Regions from separate parts of the Sphingopyxis sp. BSN-002 genome, predicted to be linked through region 2. Evidence: predicted binding sites of a transcription regulator. Region 2 holds the regulator's gene; the other holds the start of a gene.

Region 1 (7,318 bases), 440 kb from region 2:
CTGGTTGGTCAGCACGACGACCTCGTCGCCTGCCTTGGCGTCGTCGACCGGCTTGCCGTCCCTGACGAGGCCGATCACCGTCGCCTCGCCCGCGGTCGAGGTATAGCCCGTGAATTCGGTGCTGCCGTTGGTCTCGGCAAGATCGAACCAGATTTCGTCCGACGCCTTCTCGCCGCTGCCCTTCCACGCCGCGCGCGCTGCGGCCTTTTGCTGCGCCATGGCCGCATCGAAGCCCGCACGATCGACCGCGATGTCGTTGGAGCGCAGCGCATCTTCGGTCAGGTCATAGGGGAAGCCATAGGTATCATAGAGCTTGAACGCGACCTCGCCCGACAGCGTATCGCCCTTGCCCATGCCGACGGTCGCCTCGTCGAGCAGGCGAAGCCCCTTGTCGAGCGTCTGCCGGAACTTGGTTTCCTCACGCTCCAGCGTCTCGGCGATCAGCGGCTGCGCGCGGATCAGTTCGGGATAGGCAGCGCCCATCTCGGCGGTCAGCGACGGCAACAGCCGGTGCATCAGCGGATCCTTCGCACCGAGCAGGTGCGCGTGGCGCATGGCGCGGCGCATGATCCGGCGCAGCACATAGCCGCGCCCCTCATTCGACGGCAGCACGCCGTCGGCGACAAGGAAGCTCGAGGCACGGAGGTGATCGGCGATCACGCGGTGGCTCGCCTGCGTCGCGCCCTCGGCCGGCACGCCGGTCAGATCGACCGACGCCGCGATCAGCGCCTTGAACGTGTCGGTGTCATAATTGTCGTGGACGCCCTGCAGCACGGCCGCAACGCGTTCCAGTCCCATGCCCGTATCGATGCTCGGCCGCGGAAGGTCGACGCGCTCGCCGCCCGGCAGCTGTTCATACTGCATGAACACCAGGTTCCAGATCTCGACGAAACGGTCGCCATCCTCTTCGGGCGATCCGGGCGGGCCGCCCCAGATATGGTCGCCATGATCATAGAAGATTTCGCTGCACGGCCCGCACGGCCCCGTGTCGCCCATCGACCAGAAATTGTCGCTGGTCGGGATACGGATGATCCGCTCGTCGGGCAGGCCCGCGATTTTCTTCCACAGGTCGAATGCCTCGTCATCGGTGTGATAGACGGTCGCGGTCAGCTTTTCGGGAGCGAGGCCCCAGGTCCTGGTGATCAGGTTCCACGCATGGTGGATCGCCTGCTCCTTGAAATAGTCGCCGAAGGAGAAATTCCCCAGCATTTCAAAGAAGGTGTGGTGCCGCGCGGTATAGCCGACATTGTCGAGGTCATTGTGCTTGCCGCCCGCGCGCACGCACTTCTGCGACGAAGCCGCGGTGCTGTACGGGCGCTTTTCCAGCCCGGTGAAGACATTCTTGAACGGCACCATGCCCGCGTTGACGAACATCAGCGTCGGGTCGTTGTACGGCACCAGCGGCGCCGACGGCTCGATATGGTGGCCTGCCTCCCCGAAATAGTCGAGGAAAGAGCGGCGAATGTCGTTGGTCGAGGTCATGCGCGCGATCTAGTGCGGCACGCCACGTTTCTCAAGCATTTCGAACGGGAATACCGAGGCGGGTCATCGTGCGCACAGCCCGTCGAGTTCTTCGTCGGTCAGGCCCTGCTGGTCGACAAGCGCCTGCGCGATATACTGCACGTCATATTGCGAGATTCGATACTCGTTTTCGCGGACCCGCTGGAGGAGGATGCCTCCGCAGGTGCCCGCGATGCCGGGATGATCGTCCCAGACCGAAAAATAGACATAGGCGCCGGGATAGGCGGCCCAGTCGGGATTGTTGATCCACCGGACGAATTTCGGCGTCAGCGCGCCGTTGGTTCCCGTCCGGTTTCTGACCACGTCATTGTGCAGCGATGTCCATTGCGCGTCGGTGATTTCGATGATCGGATCCATCATCGCAATCCCCGCCTTGTCGCCGCGGTCGAGCCGGTCGAGAAAGCGCGTGGCATATACTGTCGCATTGCTCGTTTCGGCCGTGCTGGCGACCCAGTCGGCAGGAACCGGCTTGTAGGGGTCGGTAGCCGGGTTGAAACAAAAGAATACCTGCTGGAATTTCTCGATCACCATGAGGTTGCGTGCTGTGTCGACGCGGCTATCGAAATTGTGGCGGCCGAACCGGACGCTCTGGCTGCCGCAACGCTTTTCCGCGGCGACCTTGATGCGGTCGACGATGGTGGTCATCTCGCCCGAATCGAACGTCGTCACCGATGCGGTATAACGGTTGCCCACCGTCGCCTCGATCCGGATGTCCGGCGCGGTCGGTGCTGCCAGTAACAACGCAAGAGCCAAGGCTGCCATGTTGATCTTTCCCCACAGGTCGTGCCGCCCCCCGGCGACGCGGGCCGTTGTGCGCAGCGCTGCCCCGCCGCGCAAGCCCAATTTTCCGGCCGGTCAAAAGGCGGTCGCGATCCCTTTTCCCAGATAGCAGGGCAGCTGGCGCAAGACGTCGGCCTTGGGCACGCCGTCCTCCATCAGTTCGGGCGGCACCTCGGACGTGTCGATCCGCACCACGGTAAAGGGGTCGCCCGGCTTGGCCCGATGAACGGCGACATATCCGCAATCCATCGTCCCATCCTTGCGGTCACCGCGAAAATCGAAGGCCGCATAGAGGCCGGGCGGCTGCCCCGCCGGATCGAGATACCAGCTGAGGCGGAGGATGCGAATCTGGCCGTCGGCCCACAGGGTCGGGCGCTTGCGCTGATTCATTTCCCACTCGAGCCGCGGGTTCGATGCCTGGAACGACAGGCGCAGCATGGCGTAGGCGGCCGCAAAGTCGCGTTTCGCCAGAGCCATGGTGTAACTTGCAAAGCGGTCGACCGCGCCTTCCTCGTCGGCCGGCGCGGGACTGAAGCTGACGCCCTCCGGTACGACGACATCGCGCTCGACCTCGGGCGCGACGGTCGGCGGCGCTGCGATTGCGGCCGGAACGCCCATCAGCAGGATCGCGACCGCCAATGTGGCACGCGTCCGGTCAATAGCCATAATAGGCGCCGCCCTTTTCGCGAGCGCGTCGCCAAGCGGGCCGGTCGTGGCAGCGGTTCACGAAATCTGCGAGCTTCGGATAGCGCGGCGCCATGCCCTGCATGATCGCGATCTCGGCCGGAAAGCTCAGCATGATGTCGGCGGCCGACAGGCTGTCGCCGATGAAGTGCCCGTTCGGGCCGACACGGCTTTCCATATAGGCGAAATGCGAATCGAGCTGTTGCGCGATACGTGGCTCGATCACCGCCGCCGCCTCGCCGATCCGCGCGGTGTAGAGGCGAAGCAGGATCGGCGTCATGGCGGAACCTTCGGCAAAGTGCAGCCATTCGAGATGGCTGATATGCTCGTCGGTACCGCGCGGAGGGACGAGGTCGCCGCCGCCATGCCGTTCGCACAGATATTCGGTAATCGCACCCGATTCGGTGATCACGCGGCCATTATCCTCGATCACCGGAGATTTTCCGAGCGGGTGTATGGCAAGCAGTTCAGGCGGCGCGAGGTTGGTGACGGGATCTCGGTCATAATATTTGACCTCGTATGGCGCTCCGATCTCTTCGAGCAGCCAAAGGATGCGCTGCGAGCGGCTGTTGTTGAGGTGATGGACGATCAGGGTCATCGCGTGTCTCCTTGAGGGGCCGGATTATAAATGCCGTTGCGGTCGATCAGCGCCGCAAGTTCACGCACCAGCTTGGCGCCGAGAATCGCGGTGACATCCCCGATATCCCGGCCGGGATGATGCTCGACGATGTCGGCGCCGACGATCGGCGCGGTTTGCTTGTGCAACACCGCGAGTACCTCCCGAACCGTCAGCCCGCCTGGCTCGGGATGCGCGACGCCCGGCGCTGCGGAGGGGTCGAGCCCGTCGAGGTCGATCGAAATATAGAGTGGGCCATCGAGCACCGGCACCGCATCCGGGGAGAAGCCGGTCATCGGGATAACCTCCACCCCGAAGCGCGCGGCCTGTGCGCGGCAATGACCGTTGAGCGTGCGGATGCCGACCTGCACGAGCCGCTTTGCGTGTCCGGCTTCGCAGATCCGCGCGAAAGGTGAGGCGTGGCTACGCGGATTTCCGCCGAAATCATCATAGAGATCGGGATGGGCGTCGAAGTGAAGGATTGTCACCGCGCCATGACAGGTCGCCGCAGCCTCGACGAGTGGAAAGGTCACGGCATGATCGCCGCCGAGCGCCAGCGGGACCTCGCCATCTTCGTGCAACATTGCGACATGGCGCCGGATCGCCGCATCGTCGCGCGGAGTGTCTTCGACAAGCGGTAAATCGCCGTCATCGGCAAATGCAATATCGACACCTATCTCGGGTCCGAGCTCACTTGCCAGATTTCCGCGGTCGCTGTGCAGAGCCGCTCGGATAGCGGCCGGCCCTGCGGCAGCCCCGCGCTCAAAGCTGCTGTTTATGTCGGTAGGCAGGCCGAAAAGGCGGATCGCGGGCATGCGCCGCTTGTAGCCGCTGTCAGGTCCCGCGCAAGGAACAACGGAACGAGGTTCAACGGCGGGCGGGCCGACCTGCAGGAGAGGGACATATGCAGATTGCAGCCGCAAGGAAGCTGCCGGGCCCGCCGCCGTCGGCCGGCCGGTCCACAGGAGAGGGAAACCGGCCGGATGGCGTATTCATGCCGGGGCGTTCAGATGTTGCCGTCGTCTCCGTCATCGTCGGGACCGGCCATCATCTCTTCGGCCACCGCGTCGGTACGACCGCGAATGGCCGCTTCCAGCCGTTCGCGAAGTTCGGGATTCTCGGTCAGGAAGGTCTTCGCATTTTCGCGCCCCTGCCCGATGCGGATCGAGTCATAGCTGAACCACGCGCCCGATTTCTCGACGAGCCCGGCCTTGACGCCGATATCGAGGATTTCGCCGATCTTCGAAATGCCCTGCCCGTACATGATGTCGAACTCGACCTGCTTGAACGGTGGCGCGACCTTGTTCTTCACGACCTTGACCCGGGTCGTGTTGCCGACGATCTCGTCGCCATTCTTGATCTGGCCGGTACGACGGATATCGAGACGGACCGACGCATAGAATTTGAGTGCGTTGCCGCCGGTCGTGGTTTCGGGATTGCCGTACATCACGCCGATCTTCATGCGCAGCTGGTTGATGAAGATCACCATGCAGCGCGAGCGGCTGATCGAGCCGGTGAGCTTGCGCAGCGACTGCGACATCAGGCGTGCCTGCAGGCCGACATGGCTGTCGCCCATCTCGCCCTCGATTTCGGCGCGCGGAACGAGCGCGGCCACCGAGTCGACGACGAGCACGTCGATCGCGTTCGAGCGCACGAGCGTGTCGACGATTTCGAGCGCCTGCTCGCCGGTGTCGGGCTGCGACACGATCAGTTCGTCGATATTGACGCCGAGCTTGCGGGCGTAGACGGGGTCGAGCGCATGTTCGGCGTCGACGAAGGCGACGGTGCCGCCGGTCTTTTGCGCTTCGGCGAGCGTGTGCAAAGCCAGCGTAGTTTTGCCCGAGCTTTCGGGACCATAGATTTCGATGACGCGGCCGCGCGGCAAACCGCCGACACCGAGCGCGATGTCGAGACCGAGCGAACCGGTCGAGATCGCCTCCACCTGCATCGCTTCCTTCGAGCCCAGCTTCATTACCGAGCCCTTGCCGAACGCGCGATCGATCTGCGCGAGCGCGGCGTCGAGCGCCTTCTGCCTATCCGTTCCGTTCACTGATTTCCCCGATTCGACGAGTGACAATTGTCCGGCCATGACCGTCCCTTTCCAGCTCTAGAGCGACAGCAGAAGCATCGCAATGTCAGAGCTGTGTACGTTATTTGTTCTACGTGAACAAGTAGGGAACAAAAGAAATTTCGACCGGCGCAAGAAGCCCGCTATTCCGCCAAAAATCCGTTGAGCGTCGCTTCGATCTCGCTGAGCCGGAACGGCTTGGTCACCAGCATCCTGTGCGCATGCACGGCGGGAATCACGTCACCCCCGCCCGAGGTGAACGCGAAGGGGATGTTTCGCTCGGCCAAGGCATCCGCGATCGGCCAACCTTTCTCGTCGCCGAGATTGATGTCGATCAGCGCGGCGTCGACCGGCCCGGACCTGATGATTGCCAGCGCCTCCTCGTTCGTCGTCGCTTGCGCCGGCTCCGGCAACCCGAGAGCGTCGAACATGTCGACCAGCATCATCCCGATCAGCACGTCATCCTCGACGAGCAGGATGCGGCGCCCCTCAGCCATTGGCGGCCCCGCGATGCGCCGCATTATCCAGCGCTGCCGACACCGCCTCGGTCAGCTGCGCGACCGAGAAGGGCTTGGGCAGAAACGCGACATCATCGATATTGATCGACTGGCGGAGTTGCTCCTCGGCATAGCCGGACATGAAAAGCACGGGCAGTGCCGGCCGCTTGGCACGCATTGCGCGCACCATCGCCGGGCCGTCCATTGTCGGCATCACGACATCGCTGACGATCAGATCGATCCTGTCCATTGCAGCAAAGCGCTCCAATCCTTCCTCTCCCTGCGAAGCGGTCACGACGCTATAACCCGCACGGGTCAGTGCTCGTTCCGCAACGGCCCGAACCATATCCTCATCTTCGACCAATAGGATCGTTCCGGTACCCCACTGGCTCTTCTTGGGCTTTGCCGGCGGTACGGTAACCGCCGGAGCGCCGCCCTCTGCGCGATGGACCGGCAGATAGATGGTAAAGCTCGTTTCGCCCGGCCTGCTGTCGGCGAAGATAAAGCCGGCGGATTGCTTGATGATACCATAGACGGTCGAGAGGCCGAGCCCGGTCCCCTTCCCCACATCCTTGGTCGTGAAAAAGGGCTCGAAAATCTTGGGCAGGACATCCGCAGGGATGCCGGTCCCCGTGTCGCTTACCTTGAGCGCACTGTAATCGGCGGGTGGCATGAACTCGTTGCCCATCTGACGGACGTCGGCGGCCGAGACGGGGTAGGTTTCGATCGTCAGCGTGCCGTTGCCCGACATCGCGTCGCGCGCGTTGACCGCCAGATTGATGATCACCTGTTCGAGCTGACCCGGATCCGCGCGTACCGCGCCAAGGCCGCGACCATGGTGAACGGAAAGCTGGACGGTGTCGCCGATCAGGCGCTTCAGCAAATGCGACACCTCCGAAATAACGTCCGGGAGTTGCAAGATCTGCGGTCGCAACGTCTGCTGGCGCGAGAAGGCAAGCAACTGCCGCGTAAGGCTGGCAGCGCGATTGGCATTGCTGCGAATTTGCTGGATATCGTCATAGTCGCTGTCGCCGGGCGTATGACGCATCAGCATCAGGTCGCAGGCGCCGAGCACGGCGGTCAGTATGTTGTTGAAGTCGTGCGCAACACCGCCCGCGAGCTGGCCGACCGCCTGCATCTTCGATGCCTGCG
Region 2 (7,318 bases):
CTGAAACTCATTCTGGGTACCTCGATGGGGTGCATGCACGCCTTCGTCTGGGGCGAGACGCACCCGGGCTTTGCCGAACGCCTCGCGCCCTTCGCATGCCAGCCGGTCGAGATCGCGGGCGAGAACCGCATGTGGCGTACCCTCTCGATCGACGCGATCAAGGCCGATCCTCTTTGGAAGGACGGCAATTATACCGACCCGCCGCTCGGCGGTCTGCGCACCGCCGCCTCGCTCACCATGATCGCGGGCGCGAACCCCTATGCGCTGCAGGCGCAATATCCGACCCGCATCGCGGCAGAGAAATACAAGGACGAGGCCTTCGCGCGCACCTTCGGCCGCAACGATGCCAACGACACCATCTACCAGCTCGATTCGTCCCGCAATTACAATCCTTGGCCGAACCTTGAAAAGATCACCGTGCCCGTGCTGTGGATCAACTCGGGCGACGATTTCATCAACCCGCCTGGCTATTCCTACCCCGAAGACGGCGTGAAACGCATGCCGAAAGCGCGCTACATCCTGATCCCCGCGAGCGCCGAAACCAAAGGGCACGGGACACACACCTGGGCCAAATTCTGGAAAGACGATCTCGCGAAACTGATGGCGGAATAGCCTTGTTTTTCGTCACCCCCGCGAAGGGCGTTCCGAGGCACGTGACTCTGAACGCGGTCCAGCTGGATTCACGCCTTCGCGGGAATGACGAAGCCAGGTTTGCCCCACCGATAGTTCGTAAAGCTTCCCCAACGCCCGCAAGACCGCTAGTGCGCCCCCATGATCCTCGTCATCGACAATTATGACAGCTTCACCTTCAACCTCGTTCATTATCTGATCGAGCTGGGCGCCGACGTGCGCGTCGAACGCAATGACGCGCTGACCGCGGCCGAAGCGCTCGCAACCGGGGCGTCGGCCTTCCTCATCTCGCCCGGCCCCTGCACCCCGAACGAGGCGGGCGTCAGCCTTGATCTCGTCGCCGCCTGCGCCGCCGCGAAAAAGCCGCTTCTCGGCGTCTGCCTAGGTCATCAGGCGATCGGCCAGCATTTCGGCGGCACCGTCCAGCGCGGCCATCTGATGCACGGCAAGACCTCGCCCGTCTGCCACGACGGCACCGGTCTCTTCACCGACCTGCCCTCGCCGCTCACCGCGACGCGCTACCACAGCCTCGAGGTCGTCGACATTCCCGCCGAACTGCTCATCAACGCGACCAGCGACGACGGCGCGGTGATGGGTTTCCGCCATGCCGGGCTGCCGATTCACGGCGTGCAATTCCATCCCGAAAGCATCGCGACCGAGCATGGCCATGCGATGCTCGCCAACTTCCTGACGCTTGCAGGATTGCCGGTCGCGGCGCGACAGGCGGCATGAGCCGTCTCGGCCCGCTTCCCGATCCCGCCGCGCTGCTCGATCATGACGAGGCCGCGGCCGCCTTCACTGCGATCCTCGACGGCACCGCGAGCGACGACAATATCTCCGAATTCCTGATCGAGCTTGCCGAACGCGGCGAGACGATGGTCGAAATCGCCGCCGCGGCGCAGGCGATGCGCGACCGGATGATCCCGATCGACGCGCCGGCGGGCGCGATCGACGTCTGCGGCACCGGCGGCGACGGCCACCACACGCTCAATGTCTCGACCGCGGTCGCGATCGTCGTCGCGGCGTGCGAAGTACCGGTCGCAAAGCACGGAAATCGCGCCGCTTCCTCCAAATCTGGCGCCGCCGACACGCTCGAAGCGCTCGGCCTCGACATGGAGCGCGCCGGCCAGATGGCCGAGGCGCAGCTCGCCGATCTCGGCATCTGCTTCCTTTTCGCCGCACATCATCACCCGGCGATGAAGCGCATCATGCCGATCCGCAAGGCGATCGGCCGCCGCACGATCTTCAACCTGATGGGTCCGCTCGCCAACCCCGCGCGCGTGACGCGCCAGCTCGTCGGCATCGCGCGCCCCGCCTATGTCCCCGTCTATGCCGAGGCGCTTCACCGGCTCGGGACCGAGCATTCGCGCGTGATTTCGGGCGATGAAGGCCTCGATGAACTGTCGCTCGCGGGCGGCAACGAGGTTGCGGTGATCACTCCCGAGGGTGTCCGCATGCAGCGCAGCGTCGCCGCCGACGCCGGCCTGCCTACGCATCCCGTATCCGCGATCCGCGGCGGTGATGCGCAGGAGAATGCCAAGGCGCTCTGCCGCCTGCTGATGGGCGAGAAGAGCGCTTATCGCGACGCCGTGCTCTACAACGCCGCCGAGGCGCTCGTCGTCGCCGGAGCTGCCGAAAACCTGCTCGACGGGGTCGAGGAGGCCGCCGAGGCTATCGATAAAGGGCTTGCCAACGCGCTCCTCAATTGCTGGATCGCGTATAAATGAACAAGCTCACCGAAATCCTCGCCACCAAGGCCGAAGAGGTCGCGACACGGCGGCAGGCCTATTCGGTCGCCGACCTCGACCGCATCGACGCCGGCGCGCCGCGCGGCTTTCAGGCGGCCCTGCAGGCGAAGATCGACGCTGGCGGCTATGGCCTGATCGCAGAAATCAAGAAAGCTTCGCCATCCAAGGGACTGATTCGCGAAGATTTCGATCCCGCCGATCACGCCCGAGCCTATGAAGCCGGCGGCGCGGCGTGCCTCTCGGTCCTCACCGATGCGCCCTATTTTCAGGGCCACGAGGAATTCCTGATCGCCGCGCGCACCGCATGCGGCCTGCCGGTCCTGCGCAAGGATTTCATGATCGACCCCTGGCAAGTCGCCGAGGCGCGCTCGATCGGCGCCGACGCGATCCTGATCATCGTTGCCGCGCTCGACGACGGCGCGATGCGCGAGATCGAGGCGGCGACTGTCGAACGCGGCATGGACGTCCTTGTCGAGGTCCATGACGAGGCCGAACTCGACCGCGCGCTGACACAGCTCCAGTCGCGCCTGATCGGGGTCAATAACCGCGACCTCCGCACCTTCGAGACCGATCTCGCCGTCACCGAACGTCTCGCGAAGCTCGTCCCTCCGGGCACCTTGCTCGTCGGCGAAAGCGGCATCGCAGCCCATGCCGACTGCCAGCGCCTCGCCAAAAGCGGCGTAAATGCGTTCCTCGTCGGCGAAAGCCTGATGCGGCAAAGTGACGTCACGACGGCAACAAGGGCCTTGCTCGAAGGGGCCACCGCATGAGCCGCCCGACGCACCTCGATGAAACGGGTGCGGCGCATATGGTCGATGTCGGCGCCAAGCCCACTACTGAACGGCGCGCCGTCGCGGGCGGCCGCATCACCATGTCGGCGGATGCGCTTGAAGCGATCCGCAGCGGCAATGCGCCCAAGGGCGACGTTCTCTCGACCGCGCGCATCGCCGGCATCATGGCCGCCAAGCGCACCGCCGACCTGATCCCGCTGTGCCACCCGCTCGCGCTTACCAAGGTCGCGGTCGAGTTCGATTGGGAGATGGACGGCATTTCAGTGCGCGCGACCGCCGCGACGACCGGCCCGACCGGGGTCGAGATGGAGGCGCTCACCGCCGCCTCGGTCGCGCTCCTCACCCTCTATGACATGGCGAAGGCGCTCGACCGCGCGATGATCCTCGGTGACATCCGCCTCCTCGAAAAGAGCGGCGGCCGCTCGGGCGACTGGCGCGCCGAATGAGCGGACTGCTTCCCGTCGAGGAAGCGCAGGCGCGCCTGTTCGCGCTCCGCGAACCGCTGGGGGCGGAGAATATCGCATTTTCCGAATCGCTTGGCCGCTATGTTTCGCAAGCCATCGTCGCCCGCCGCGATCAGCCCGCCGCGCCGCTCTCGGCGATGGACGGCTATGCGGTGCGCTTCGCCGACCTGCCGGGACCATGGACGATCATCGGCGAAAGCGCCGCGGGAAGCGTTCCGTCCGCGCCGGTCGGCAAGGGAGAGGCGATGCGCATCTTCACCGGCGCGTGGCTGCCCGATGGCGCCGACACGGTGATCATTCAGGAAGATGTGGCGGCCGACGGCACCACATTGCGCCTGTCGACCGCCGATACGATCCAGCCCGGCCAGCATATCCGCGCCCGCGCCAGCGACTTTGCGACCGGAACGACGCTCGTCCCCGCCGGCACCCGCCTCACTCCCGGCGCGATTGCGGCCGCGATCATGAGCGGCGCCGGGCAGCTCACCGTCGGCAGGCGTCCGCGCGTCGCGATCCTCACCACGGGCGACGAACTCGTCCAGCCCGGCCACGCCCTCGCCCCCGGCCAGATCCCCGACAGCAACGGCACGATGCTCGCCGCGATGCTGGCAGGCGAACCCGCAGTCGTTACGCTGCCGCTCCACATCCGCGACGACCGGACGATCTTGTCGCGTGTATTGAAGGATTTGGCGCGACGTCACGACGTCATCGTGACCGTCGGCGGCGCCTCGGTCGGCGATCATGACCATGTCCGCGGCGCGCTCGGAGACGCCGGCGGCAGCATCGATTTCTGGAAGATCGCGATGCGCCCGGGCAAGCCGCTGATCGCCGGCAGCATCGGCGATGCGCTGCTCCTCGGACTGCCCGGCAATCCATCGTCGGCCTTCGTCACCGCGACGCTGTTCCTGATCCCGCTCGTCCGCCATCTCGCCGGAGCCCCGAGCCCGCTGCCCGACATCCATCAGGCGCCGCTTGCAAGCGCGCTGGGCCCCGGCGCCAAACGCCGCGACTATCTCCGCGCCCGACTCGATCGCGGCGCGCTCACCGTATTCGACGGGCAGGACAGTGGACGCACTGCTCCGCTCGTCGAGGCCAATGCGCTGGTCATCCGCGAGATCGGCGTACCCCCGCGCGCCGCGGGCGAGCAGGCGGACTATATCGCGATCGCTTGACAAGTTCCGCTTTGTTCCATTATCGTTCTCATTATGTCCGGAACTGGCATCATGGAGAACGACCGATGTTGACCGCGAAGCAGCATGAACTGCTCCACTTCATTCAACAGCGCCTCGACGCGAGCGGGATTTCACCCTCGTTCGAGGAGATGAAGGAAGCGCTCGGCCTCAAGTCGAAATCGGGCATTCATCGCCTGATAAGTGCCTTGGAAGAAAGAGGTTTTCTCCGCCGCCTCCCCAACCGCGCCCGCGCGCTGGAGGTGCTGAAGGTCCCCGAAGCCGCCAAGACGCCCGTGCGCAACGATAATATCGTTCCGCTCCGCAAACCCGCGCCGGCGCTCAAGCCGATCGCCGCGAACGACATCATCGAGGTACCGCTGCACGGCAAGATCGCCGCGGGCGTCCCGATCGAGGCGTTCGAGGATCACAACCAGCTCGCGGTGCCTGCCGCGCTGCTCGGTGCCGGCGAACATTATGCGCTCGAGGTTTCGGGCGACTCGATGGTCGAGGCAGGCATTTTCGACGGCGACTATGCGCTGATCCAGAAGGCCAGCACCGCGCGCGAGGGCGACATCGTCGTCGCGCTCGTCGATGGTCAGGACGCGACGCTCAAATATTTCCGTCGCGAGGGCAAGATGATCCGGCTCGATCCCGCGAACAGCGCGTATGAACCGCAGCGCTACGAAGCCGGACGCGTCATCGTGCAAGGTCGGCTTTCGGGACTGCTTCGTCGTTACCACTGACCAGCGGCGCATGGCGCCACGGATGGCCGTCGCCCGCATCCAGCGTGGCGACGGCCTTCGGCTTTTTACCGAGATAGATCGCCAGCCCGCCGCTTTCCGCCAGACTGTCGCGATCGATCGTCAGCCAGCGCGCGGCGCACTCGCGCGGCAACCAGCGGTCGCTGATCACGACGTCGGCCGCCCTGCACGCCGCCGCCATCTCTTCACCCTCGATCCTGTCCCGACCTCGCGAGGCAAGGATGATGCGCCCCTCTTGCACCCATCGACAAAAGTCCGGATTGCATTCGACATGATCGAGATCGGCCAGCGCCCCCAGCGGCGCATCGCTTCCCGCCGCCTCGTTCATCGTGTCGCGCACGAAATCGCCGGCACGGTCGCGGAGGAGCGCATACCCACCTCCGGGCGCTGCCACGGCTATATTACGTCCATCGCTCGTCACCAGAAGGTCGGGGCGCGGCTGCATCAACAGCGCCAGCATTCCGGCGAGTAACGGAACAGCGCCCCACCAGCGCCAACGGGTCGACCAGATCAATATCCACAGCCCGCCGAAAGCCGCCATCGCGAACCCCCAAGGCGGGAAGCGCGGCAAGGTCGCAACCGCGCCCGGTGCCTCCGCGACGCGATGCGCGAGCTGAATGAGCAGCGTCAGCGCTTGTTCGGTCACCCACCAGAAGGGGGCTCCCAGCCCGACACTATCGAACGCCAGCGCCAGCGCTTCGGCGGGCATGATGACAAAGGTCGTCAGCGGGATCGCGACCACATTGGCGAGCGCTCCATAAAGCCCTGCCTTGTGAAAATGAAAGAGCGCGATCGGCGCCAGCGCGACTTCGACGGCGATCCCGGTAATCAGCAGCCCCGCAAGCCCGCGCCCCCATCGAAAGACGATAGGCTCCTCGCGCCGCGCCATGAAGCGTTGCATCGTCCTGCTTTCATGCAGCGCGACGATTGCCGTCACCGCCGCGAAACTCAGCTGGAAGCTCGGCCCGACGAGCGATTCAGGTCGCCAGACCAGCACGATCAATGCCCCCGCCGCAACCAGCCGGAGAGTCAGCGCCTCCCGCCCCATCAGGAAAGCAACCAGCACAAGCAACGCCGCGATCAGCGAGCGCAAGGTGGGCACCTCCGCGCCTGCGAGCCAGGTATAGCCCGCGCCGGCAAGTGCCCCGGCAGCCGCCGCGATCGGCAGCACATAACCGCCAAGCGCGATCCGCCGGCTCAACGCTAGCAGGCGCATCGCAAGAAACATCGCGAAGCCGATCACGGCGGTGACATGCAGCCCGCTGATCGACAGCAGATGCGCGAGCCCGCTACGCCGCATCGCTTCCTCGTCCTCGGACGAAATCGCGCCGCGGTCGCCGGTCACGAAGGCCGCGGCGATACCGCCCGGCGAGCCCGCGATCCGGTCGTGGATATGCGCGCTCAGCCGTGCCCGAACCGGTTGCCCCCCTCTCCCCGCGTTCGCGCTGCGCGACACGTCGCCAAGGACCGTTCCGACGGCGCCGATCCGGTCGAACCATGCCCGCTGCGCGAAATCATAGCTGCCCGGAAGGCTCGCTGTCGGGGGCGGCATCAGTCGCGCGCGCAGTCCGATCCTCTCGCCAGGGGCAATCCCAGTGCCCGCCTCGCCGGCCAGCGTTACGCGAATCCGCGGCGGCAAGTCCTCGCGTGCCTGCGGCCGCACGATCAGCCGCGTCTGGTCTTTCGCCGGCAGCGGTTCGACCGCCTCGACCTCGGCCGAAAAGGCCGTCGTCGCCGGTCCGGCAAGAATCGGCG

The links. The regulator LexA, encoded in region 2, represses DNA repair genes until DNA is damaged. The targets are predictions, from matches to a motif close to GTTCCNCNCTTGTTCT.
Region 1: the regulator LexA is predicted to act here: its motif matches at 5,766-5,781, upstream of recA (recombinase RecA).

The regions. Positions count from the first base shown of each region.
Region 1 covers NZ_CP091804.1:970,497-977,814, forward strand. Annotated here, with positions in the region: gene alaS (alanine--tRNA ligase) at 1-1,482, opposite strand, end outside; gene L7H23_RS04890 (hypothetical protein) at 1,546-2,283, opposite strand; gene L7H23_RS04895 (hypothetical protein) at 2,377-2,967, opposite strand; gene L7H23_RS04900 (glutathione S-transferase) at 2,957-3,583, opposite strand; gene speB (agmatinase) at 3,580-4,416, opposite strand; gene recA (recombinase RecA) at 4,608-5,690, opposite strand; gene L7H23_RS04915 (response regulator) at 5,813-6,166, opposite strand; gene L7H23_RS04920 (response regulator) at 6,159-7,318, opposite strand, start outside.
Region 2 covers NZ_CP091804.1:531,938-539,255, forward strand. Annotated here, with positions in the region: gene L7H23_RS02755 (alpha/beta fold hydrolase) at 1-612, shown strand, start outside; gene L7H23_RS02760 (aminodeoxychorismate/anthranilate synthase component II) at 772-1,362, shown strand; gene trpD (anthranilate phosphoribosyltransferase) at 1,359-2,357, shown strand; gene trpC (indole-3-glycerol phosphate synthase TrpC) at 2,354-3,148, shown strand; gene moaC (cyclic pyranopterin monophosphate synthase MoaC) at 3,145-3,615, shown strand; gene L7H23_RS02780 (molybdopterin molybdotransferase MoeA) at 3,612-4,802, shown strand; gene lexA (transcriptional repressor LexA) at 4,868-5,545, shown strand; gene L7H23_RS02790 (ComEC/Rec2 family competence protein) at 5,499-7,318, opposite strand, start outside.